DNA from 3 places in the Idiomarina sp. UBA3162 genome. Region 2 is predicted to be linked to each of the others. Evidence: predicted binding sites of a transcription regulator. Region 2 holds the regulator's gene; each other region holds the start of a gene.
The links. Region 2 encodes sigma-54, which starts transcription at its own class of promoters, with help from an activator protein. Its sites were predicted from a motif close to GTTGGCACGNNNNTNGNNT; they were not measured.

Region 1: the regulator sigma-54 is predicted to act here: its motif matches at 2,128-2,146, upstream of flgA (flagellar basal body P-ring formation chaperone FlgA).
Region 3: the regulator sigma-54 is predicted to act here: its motif matches at 1,917-1,935, upstream of B2X00_RS11055 (DUF2726 domain-containing protein).

What each region holds. Positions count from the first base shown of each region.
Region 1 covers NZ_DEYI01000003.1:79,624-82,903, forward strand. The annotation lists gene B2X00_RS00325 (LPP20 family lipoprotein) at 1-399, opposite strand, end outside; gene flgN (flagellar export chaperone FlgN) at 473-874, opposite strand; gene flgM (flagellar biosynthesis anti-sigma factor FlgM) at 892-1,227, opposite strand; gene flgA (flagellar basal body P-ring formation chaperone FlgA) at 1,310-2,017, opposite strand; gene B2X00_RS00345 (chemotaxis protein) at 2,174-3,121, shown strand; gene B2X00_RS00350 (CheR family methyltransferase) at 3,139-3,280, shown strand, end outside.
Region 2 covers NZ_DEYI01000059.1:4,406-7,685, reverse strand. The annotation lists gene ptsN (PTS IIA-like nitrogen regulatory protein PtsN) at 1-166, opposite strand, end outside; gene hpf (ribosome hibernation promoting factor) at 170-457, opposite strand; gene B2X00_RS07490 (RNA polymerase factor sigma-54) at 486-1,937, opposite strand; gene lptB (LPS export ABC transporter ATP-binding protein) at 1,967-2,692, opposite strand; gene lptA (lipopolysaccharide transport periplasmic protein LptA) at 2,696-3,238, opposite strand; gene lptC (LPS export ABC transporter periplasmic protein LptC) at 3,210-3,280, opposite strand, start outside.
Region 3 covers NZ_DEYI01000091.1:23,748-27,027, forward strand. The annotation lists gene B2X00_RS11045 (adenosine kinase) at 1-257, opposite strand, end outside; gene B2X00_RS11050 (cobalamin biosynthesis protein) at 307-1,257, opposite strand; gene B2X00_RS11055 (DUF2726 domain-containing protein) at 1,282-1,869, opposite strand; gene folE2 (GTP cyclohydrolase FolE2) at 1,993-2,919, opposite strand; gene B2X00_RS11065 (Hpt domain-containing protein) at 3,108-3,280, shown strand, end outside.

The sequences.
Region 1 (3,280 bases), on a different contig from region 2:
CAGCTCGGTCGCATAATATTCACCCACCGTGTAGGTACGAACAACTTCGGCACCGCGAATAACCCCATCTACAGAAGCCTGAAACTGATCGTTGCCTAAGGTCCAGTTTTGTACTGAGGTTCCACCCGAGATGCGTTGCCCATAGACTTGCTCAGCCAATTCACGATAAGCGGCGAGTTTAGAGGCGCGCATGGCGGCTAGATCTTTATGTTGCTTGGTTTCGCCCGGTTGCGCATCAATCGGCGCAAAGCCAGTGGCCGTTAAGACCGGGAAATGTTCCGGGGTTTCGGTTTCCCATTCGACATGTTGTTGATCGTAGACAGTATCGTAGACAGCGCTGCACCCGCTGAGCATCAGCAAACTAGAAAATAAAGATATGGTTAGAGCTGCACGTTTCATATCGACCTCAAGCCTAAATGAGTTATACCTGATAACTCATTAACGGCATGGATGATGAAATCTTTAGTGCTGTTTAGCGGATTTTGCCTTTGGCATTGTAGGTGAGTGCATCGCCGCGGGCATGGGATGCTTGTCGCACAATTTCATGCTTCAATTGGTCAATATTAGCGAGTGTGCGTGTCACAACGTGTTCGTTGACATCGCTCTGACGTTTGACTTCAGCCAAAGTAGAGCGCAGTTGCGCGACGCGTTCACTCAGCACTTCATCGGTGCTGAGTTGTTGTCGCTCTGGGTGCTCGGCAAGAAAGCTATCAAACTCAGCGAGCTGGCTGAGTAAGCTGGCTTTGACCTCTGCTAACTCAGCAACACTTTGATGCTGACGGTTAACGACAGCGGTCAATTCTTGTTGCTGGCACTGTTGCAGTTGCTCCAGTGCTTGCGACATTTGTTCGAGAACTTCAGTGATAGGCGTCATAAATTCCTAAGCGCGCGTTAAGCGTCTTTATCTGTGTCGATCGCTCCACCAAACAAGTCACCTTCAAACTGCGCAAGTTTGGAAGCCAGACGATCAACGTCGACTTTGTATGAACCGTTCTCGATAGCTGCCTTAATGCGATCCACTTTAGTTTGATCGATGCCGCTGCTGTTCATTGCTTTTTCCTGCAATGCTGAAAGGTTTTGTGCTTCAGAGGTCAGTGAAACTGAGTCTGAACCGCTTTTCGCTGTTGCACCGCTGTTGCTCGACTGCTCAGTCGATGTCTGACGTTGCGTTTGCTTGGTGTCGATTGAATTATTCTTAACACCGTTGTTGTTTATGTTAATTGCCATATCGCTCGCCTCACATGTTATAAGTTCTCGCTTTGTAATCGGCCGCAGAAAAAATAACTTTAATTCTTTTAGTAAAAAAAGTTTATAAATTAACCGTTACTTCGTTTAAGCCTGTCACGACGGCTTCGAGTGACTTGTTTGAACGAACATTTCGCACCGCCACTGACTCGCCTTGTAACCCGTCACCTAAGGCTTTACCGGATGCTGTGATGCGCAACGATTTATCCTGCGCCACTATTGTAACGCTTTCTCCTTCGCAAACAAGACAGGTATCGCGCGCCTCGATGGCGTCACCGGCAGAAATTCGCCGCTTTACGCGCGCCCCAACCAATAACGTCTTATCGGTAAATATGTTGGCACGCACTTGATTAATATCGACTTCAGCAATACGTAAATCATGCTCACTGATAAGGTGTCCTGGCGACATCGGGACCGCAGCAGACCAGACTTCTTGGTACTGATAAATCCGCACCGGTACATAAGTTCGCCAAGGCTGAGTGCCACTGGTGCACTGAATCTCGACGGTGGTATAACTTTCTAACCCCGAATTTCTAGCAAAGCCAATGCTCGGCTCAGAAGCACACACCTTGGGCGCCATGCGGGGATCGAGCGAATTTACGACCACTTCAACACGCCCGTTATCGGGCTGCGTCACTTGTTGCTGAACAAAGTTATTGGCTAATTGCTGCAATTTCTTGTAATTGTAGGATGAAGGTTCAGCTGAAAATGCTAAACTTGACGTCAATATGAGAAAGATCGAACTGATTATAGCGGTTTGCCGTATTATCATATTAACTCCACTTAAAGTTTTGGGTGCAATCGGCCGATTACCTTGGGGTAACCAGTACGACGTCAATCAATTGACATTTACACCTTTAATGACACTATTGGTGATAAAGCTAGCAAAGAACATGCCAGCAACGATAAGCGGCACACAGGAGATAACATGGCAAGCATCCTTGACTCGGTAAATCAACGCACCCAAATGGTGGGTCAGAACCGTCTGGAGCTTTTGCTGTTCCGCCTTAGTGGCCAGCAACGCTTTGGTATTAACGTCTTTAAAGTACGCGAAGTGCTGCAGTGTCCGAAGCTGACATCGATTCCACGACGCAATCGCCTGGTTCGTGGTGTTGCCCACATCCGTGGTCAAGCGATCTCGATTATCGATTTAAGTCTCGCGACAGGTGGGCCGGCGATTACCGATATCGAAAACCGGTTTATTATTATTGCCGAGTACAATCGTACCGTGCAGGGCTTTTTAGTCGGTGGCGTTGACCGCATTATCAATATTAATTGGGAAAACATCATGCCACCGCCGAAAGGCACAGGTCGCGATGCCTACCTTACCGCGGTCACTGAAATCGAAAACAAGCTTGTCGAAATTATTGACGTTGAGCGCATCCTTGCCGATATTACGCCGGTCAACACCGAATTGAGCGATGATGTTAAGAATCAGCCGATTACCGTCGAGAAAGAAAACCTTACCATTTTAATCACCGACGACTCAGCGGTGGCACGTGGCCAAATAAAGCGCGCCCTTGAATCCCTTGAGATACCACTTGAAGTAAAGAAAAATGGTAAAGAGGCGCTGGATTGGCTAAAAGAAAAGGCCAAGGAAGTGGATGGTAATGTACAACCGCACGTGCCCGTTTTAGTATCGGACGTGGAAATGCCTGTCATGGACGGTTATACATTAACCGCTGAGATAAAAGCGGATCCGAATTTGGCCGATGTTCGTGTTATATTGCATACATCACTAAGCGGCGTATTTAATCAGGCGATGGTTAAGAAAGTAGGGGCTGATGACTTTATCGCAAAATTTCATCCCGATGAGCTCGCCAGTGCCGTTAAAAAATGGCTCAATGCTGAAAACATTGTCGCCGAAGCCGAGTAATGGAATAGACGCAGTTAATGTCGAGTAACAAAGAACTCAATACACAAGAATACCAAGAGTTTAGGCAATTTCTGGAGCATCAGTGCGGGATCGTGCTCGGTGACAACAAACTCTATTTGGTAAAAAGTCGTTTATCACCGCTGATGAGTCATTTTGGTA
Region 2 (3,280 bases):
TACCTAAGCGCTCACGATTAATTAAGCTCTCAAAGATGTCGTGTTTAGTGATTCCGACAAGTTTTGGGGCCGCGATAGCGCTGATAGTTTCTAACAGGCGTTTCTTGCTTGCACCCTCGACTGCACACTTGGTGCAGTCGGGGCTCAAAAGATCAGACAATTGCATGATTTAGTGTTTTTTCAACTTTTCTTTGTGTTTAATCACTTGGCGATCGAGTTTATTGATCAATCCATCAATCGCCGCGTACATATCGTCGTGCTCTGCATCGGCGAAAATTTCTCCGCCGTTAACATGAAGCGTAGCTTCCGCTTTTTGAACCGTTTTTTCAACATTTAGGATGACGTGAACGTTGTTTATGTGGTCAAAGTGGCGCTCTAACTTGGCAAATTTTGTATCCACGTATTCACGCAACGCGTCAGTAATATCAATGTGGTGACCTGTTAGGTTGATTTGCATAACGTCTTCCTTCTACGGTTGAACAATATTAAAGCAGACTCTTCCTCTGGCTTGAAGAGGGAATGTTGAGCGATTCACGATATTTCGCGATCGTTCTTCTAGCTACTTGGATTCCCTGATCCGCAATGAGTTCAGCAATTTTGTTATCACTTAATGGTTTGGCGCGGTTCTCCGCGGCAACCAATTTTTTGATTAGCGCTCTTATAGCGGTACTTGAACACTCACCTCCTGTTTCGGTACTGACATGACTGGAGAAGAAGTATTTAAGCTCGAAGATGCCGCGCGGGCAGTGGAGATATTTTTGAGTCGTTACACGCGAGATTGTACTTTCGTGCATATCAACGGCTTCCGCGACATCATTGAGAACCATCGGCTTCATCGCCTCCTCACCATGTTCAAAAAAGCCTTGCTGACGTTGAACGATGCAGTGCGCGACTTTCAGTAAGGTCTCGTTTCGGCTTTCGAGACTCTTAATGAACCAACGCGCTTCTTGAGTATGCAGCTTAATATACTGAGAGTCAGCACTTGATTTTGCCTGCTGACTCAGCGCTGCATATTGTTCGTTCACTCTTAATTTAGGTACGCTATCAGGATTTAATTCGACCACCCAACGACCATTTTTTTTCACTACCGAAATATCCGGTATGACGTATTCAACGGGCTTTTGGTCGATAGCATCGCCAGGATAAGGGTTTAAGGTTTGAATCAGTCGCAGTGTCTCTTTCAGCTCTGCTTCATCAATCTTCAGTTTACGCTGCAACCCTTTATAATCCCGCGCACCCATTAACTCCATGTAATCATTTATAAGCGCTAATGCAAGCTTTTTGCAGGGGGTTTCATCGCATAGTTGCTGTAGTTGAATACTCAAACATTCTTGGATGGAGCGCGCACCGACACCCAGAGGATCAAAATGTTGAATACGCTTAAGCACCATGGCGACTTCTTCAACATCGACTTCGGGTAAATTGATAGCTTCAACGAGTTCATTCAAGTCTGAAGTCAGGTAACCGCGCTCATCGATGGACTCGATGATGGTGGTGGCTATAGCCGCATCTTCGTCTGAGAAATGCGACATCTGCATTTGCCAAATCAAATGATCGTAAAGCGAGTCGCTTGTTTCGCCTTGATAGACATCGTGTTCGCCGTCAAACGACTGGCTTGAGCTAGTGCCACTTGACGGAGTAGTTGATGTATATGTGTCATCCCAAGTGCTATCTAATGGGAGGTCATCGGGGAGTGATTGATCTTGTAATGCATCGACGGTTTCTTTTTGACTATCGTCTTTTTGCGTTTGCTCGGCATCGGTCTGGGCATCTTGCTCAGCTTCACCCTCAACCTCAAGTAACGGGTTATTATCTAAGGCTTCTTGAATTTCAGCTTGTAGATCGAGTGATGAGAGTTGCAACAACCGAATGGCCTGTTGTAATTGAGGGGTCATCGTAAGTTGTTGACCCATTTTCAGTTGCAAACTTTGTTTCATCTGATTATCCCGGCCTCACTTGTGCTGTGTTACAAGGTGAACTGCTCACCGAGGTAGACATCTTTCACTTGTTGGTTTGACAATACGCTATTCGCGTCCCCGCTAGCAATCAGCTCGCCATGACTAACGATATACGCATGCTCGCATACGGACAACGTTTCACGCACGTTGTGGTCAGTTATCAACACACCGATGCCTCGGTGCTTAAGATGTTCAATTATTTTTTTGATGTCGAGTACAGAAATCGGATCAACACCTGCGAAAGGCTCGTCTAATAAAATAAACGTAGGGTCAGCAGCGAGCGCTCGAGCGATCTCAACACGGCGACGCTCACCACCCGACAGACTCATACCCAAGCTATTCACGATATGACCGATATTAAATTCTTCGAGCAATGCATCGAGTTTTTCTTCGCGCTCAATCGCGGTAAGTGAACGTCGAGTTTCAAGAATCGCCATCAAGTTATCACGGACCGTCATTTTTCGAAAAATAGATGACTCCTGTGGCAAATATCCAATACCTCGACGTGCACGTTCATGCATCGGCAAAAGCGTTAAGTCCTGATCATCCAGCTTAATACTGCCTTTATCAGAGTTCACTAAGCCAACTATCATATAAAAGGTCGTTGTCTTACCTGCACCATTAGGACCGAGCAGGCCAATAATTTGCCCTTGGCTCACCTCTAAACTGACGTCTTTGACGACTTGGCGTCGATTATAAGATTTAGCGAGATGCTGAACAGATAATTTAGCCATGCACTATTGCTCTTGTTGCTGTTGGTCGTCTTCAGGTTGCTCTTTCTCGGGTTGCTTATTGGGGTTAAAAATCGTGGTAACCCGTTCGCCTGATTCCTTTGAGCCTCTTGCCGAGACATGCTGGTTAGCCAAGTCATACACAATGGTATCACCACGCGACAAGCTGCTGCCCTGAATGATTTGCGCATTACCTTGTAGTTCAATACGTCCCTGACTCTGGAAGTAAGTGATTTGATCGGCTTGTGCGCTGATCTCCGAGCCATCCTCGAGCAACTGGGTGTAGACTGCGGGACGACCGTGCGCGATAAATGTATCGGCTTGGTCTTTGGACTCACCGCCGGTTGCCTCAAGTCGATCCGCCTCAATACGCATAGAGCCCTGAGTTACAATGACATTATCGGTCAACAACAATTTATTGTTCTTGATATCAAAGTGTTCATGTCCAGCATTGACCTCGATCGGCTTTTTAAAATCCGCCTCACCTTGGGCGGCGGCCATTTGGCTCACAACCGCTAAACTAGCGAGGATTAAAAACCGTTTTAACATGACGTTTTAGCTCCATAGTTTCCGCGTACAGGTCGGCGCTCA
Region 3 (3,280 bases), on a different contig from region 2:
GCGACTTTACAACAATAAAAAGCAGAGCCACCAAACTGTGCAAAAGCGACCAATGAGTTAGCTGCAGAGCCACCGCCGCATTGCTTTTTAAGTTCACCCATTGTGCTGAGTTCAGCGATCAGTTTGTTCTGATCGTCTTCCTCAATGAGTGCCATCATGCCTTTTTCCAAATGGTGTTTGGCTAGGAAGTCTTCACTGACTTCAAATTCCTGATCGACGAGTGCGTTGCCGATGCCAATTACATCAATGGTTTTCATAATTACTTTCGGTTGCTTATTAGGGCGCACAGTATATACGAACTCGACCTCAGGGTCGATAAATGAACAATAGCAAACACAGAAAAACCTGCACGATAACCACGATGTCGAGCCAAATCCCTGTTAAATCGCGTTTTTGCAGTAGTTTATGGGTGGCGGAGGGGCCATCAAAGCGGGTCCGAGCGATGCGCCTTTTTTGGTATTTCTGCGGACCCCCTAAGCTAACACGATGCAGTCGACTCAGCACATCAAGCCAAAGAAACGCACCGAGCGACATGCCATGACCTTGGCGGATCGGCACTGCTGCCCTTGGTCCTGCTAACCATGCCACAGGCATCAATAGCAGCGCTGGAACCAACAAAATGAGAGTCTCGATAGTGTTATACAACCACTGCGACGACATACCAAAGAACCGATATCGGGGCGCCGCTTGTGGCCATAAATGATAACACTCAATAATTAAGCGAACCCCCAGTGCGGCGGTAGAGCCGGCTATATACCAGGTGAAAAGCGGCGCTAACACGTTGACCAAAAGTATGCGTAGTCGAACTTCTAAAACCGCCTTAGCTAAACCAAGTGGACTTAACTGCTCGCAATCATAAGCAACACAGCGCCTGATAATAGCGCGTGCGGCACGTTTTTGCCCCTTGTTAAGTGCACGGGCGGCGAGTTTTGTAAGGTCATAGGTTCGCTTATACTTTATCGCAAACCAAAGCCATATCGTTGCCGTGAGTTGATGTAACTCGGCACTCATTTGAATGACAATTACAGGCGTTAGACAGATAACTAACAATAAGCCCATTAATAAGGCGCCAGCAAGGGTTTGCTGTGTCGCGCCGTGCTCTGGGTGGCATACCTTGTCTGTCAGAAATTTGGCAAATAGGCGGAAAATAGTCAGTGGGTGCCATTGTTCCGGTAACGAAAAAAAGCGCTCGAGAACGAGCGCTAATGTTGCAAGTACGATGGGGTGGTAAAACCACTGCAGATATTGAGTGTCCATTATCGCAGTTTTACAGAGTCTACTTTAAGCTGCAATAGGCGATTCTTCGTTTTGTTTTCCGGTGTGGGTCGTCGCTTGTGGCTGCGCTTTATTACCACCGGGGACGGCCGCTTTAATGTGCTCTGCTTGTTGGATCTTGGCGTGAATGTACTGATTCAGTTCAGCAACGCGGTAACCTGGTTGTGCTTTAAAGCGCAAAAATGGAAGGCCTGCGGCCGCTAACGCATTCTTCAAAAATAGGTTGCGCTTTTGCTGATTCAGTTGTGGTGAGGCAGGTTCAAGCTCAATAACCGCCTTAATTTCCATCGTCTCGATATCACACAGTACATAGTCAAGAATACGGTGGCTTGCTTTAGTTTGCGCATCTTTCTGAGCGGCTCGAGATAGACCGCTTTTGACCGCTACGATATCGCTTAGACGCACTTTGGTGAAAATCCTAAAATCGTCACTGACGGCTTTATCGAGCAAGGTAAGGAACTGTGCTTCTTGAGCCGAACAAAACGTAACATCTTTCATCTTATAAGGATAAGGCACGTAGCTTTCCGACATACGGCTAGCAATAACAGCAACAGCGATTAATACACCAACGAACAATAAAAGAATAATTTCCATCGTGACACCTCAACAAAAGTTTGACGGATGATTTGTTGAGATATGTGTTGCAACTAGTGTGCCAAAAACAAAAAAGCTTGGCGATTTGCCAAGCTTTTTCTTATATCGCGGTGTCTGCTCGATTTACGAACTATAACCACCTTTGACGCCTTTCGTGGTGACACTGACAGCGTCGTGCGCATGCAACGACTCGTAATGGTTCACGCGAACCCAGAAATCTTCAAAAATAGGCATCTGGTTAAGCTTGTGTTGCAGACGGCGCGATGCGTCCTCACAAAACATCAAGTTTTGTCCGTTGAGGCGTGCAAATTCTTGTTCATCCTCACGCTTAACGGCGGCTTGAACAGGGGTCTTAAGCGCATCTTCAATAGCATCTACGAGCGCCACAATAGGGAATTCTTCAACACTATCGCTCAATGCAACTTTAACCTGCGCTGTGGACCGCTGGCTATGTGGCGTCGCAACAATACCCTCAGTACTACCTAACCACTGATGAATGGTCGCTTTATCAACGCTATCCTGACCAGCAAACTTCTCGTCGAACGCCTCTTGAATTAACTGACGCGCCAATGCCGCTGAACAAGGACAAGTTGAAGAGTAGGGTACATCGACGGCTAACTCGAGGTTCAAATGACCTTCGTCGTAACGCCCAGTTAAACTCACTGGATACGCTTTCCAACCTTTTTTGCGACTAATCAATGATTCGCGGCGTAAATGGTAGTCAAAATCGAATTTTATAAATGCACGGTCGCTGATGTCTTGGTGGCTCTCAATAAAGTCGCGCAACAATTGCTTCAGGGAAGCATGACTTAATTCACCCTCAGTCGATAGCTGATCTAAAAGAAGATAAAGGCGAGACATGTGAATGCCTTTGGCTTTTGGATCTTTTAGGTTAACAAAAGCTTCAACGTGAGCTGCAACAGGACGCTCGGAAGCATCAGACGCTGCAACCATAATAGGTACTTCGATATTGCTCATGCCAACCCAATCCAAGGTCCCCTCAGTCTGGGCCTGCGTTTGGTTAGCTACATCGGGCATACTGTTCGGCATTCGTTTGGAACTCCGCTCTTTCTTCAATTTATCAAGCATAAACTTCAAGTCCAGTAGTATATCTTAGATAGGGGGATCATTTCATTCCCGAAGCTAAAAATTAATCAAATAAAACCGATTAAAGGTATCGGTTGACTCAATGTACGATTACGCACAGGATAAGGTTTTAGATTTAGAATGGATAAGATATGACAAATTCTGATGTACTCGATACCGAATTGCTGCAGCAATATTACCAATCGCTGGGTAAAGAAGGACTAGAGCTAAGCCTACAGACTTTTGACAAGGTGATTCAAGGGTATGCGAGTTTACTTCATGAAGCGGCTAAAAATAAAGACGAGGCCGCCTTGCGTTCGCAAGC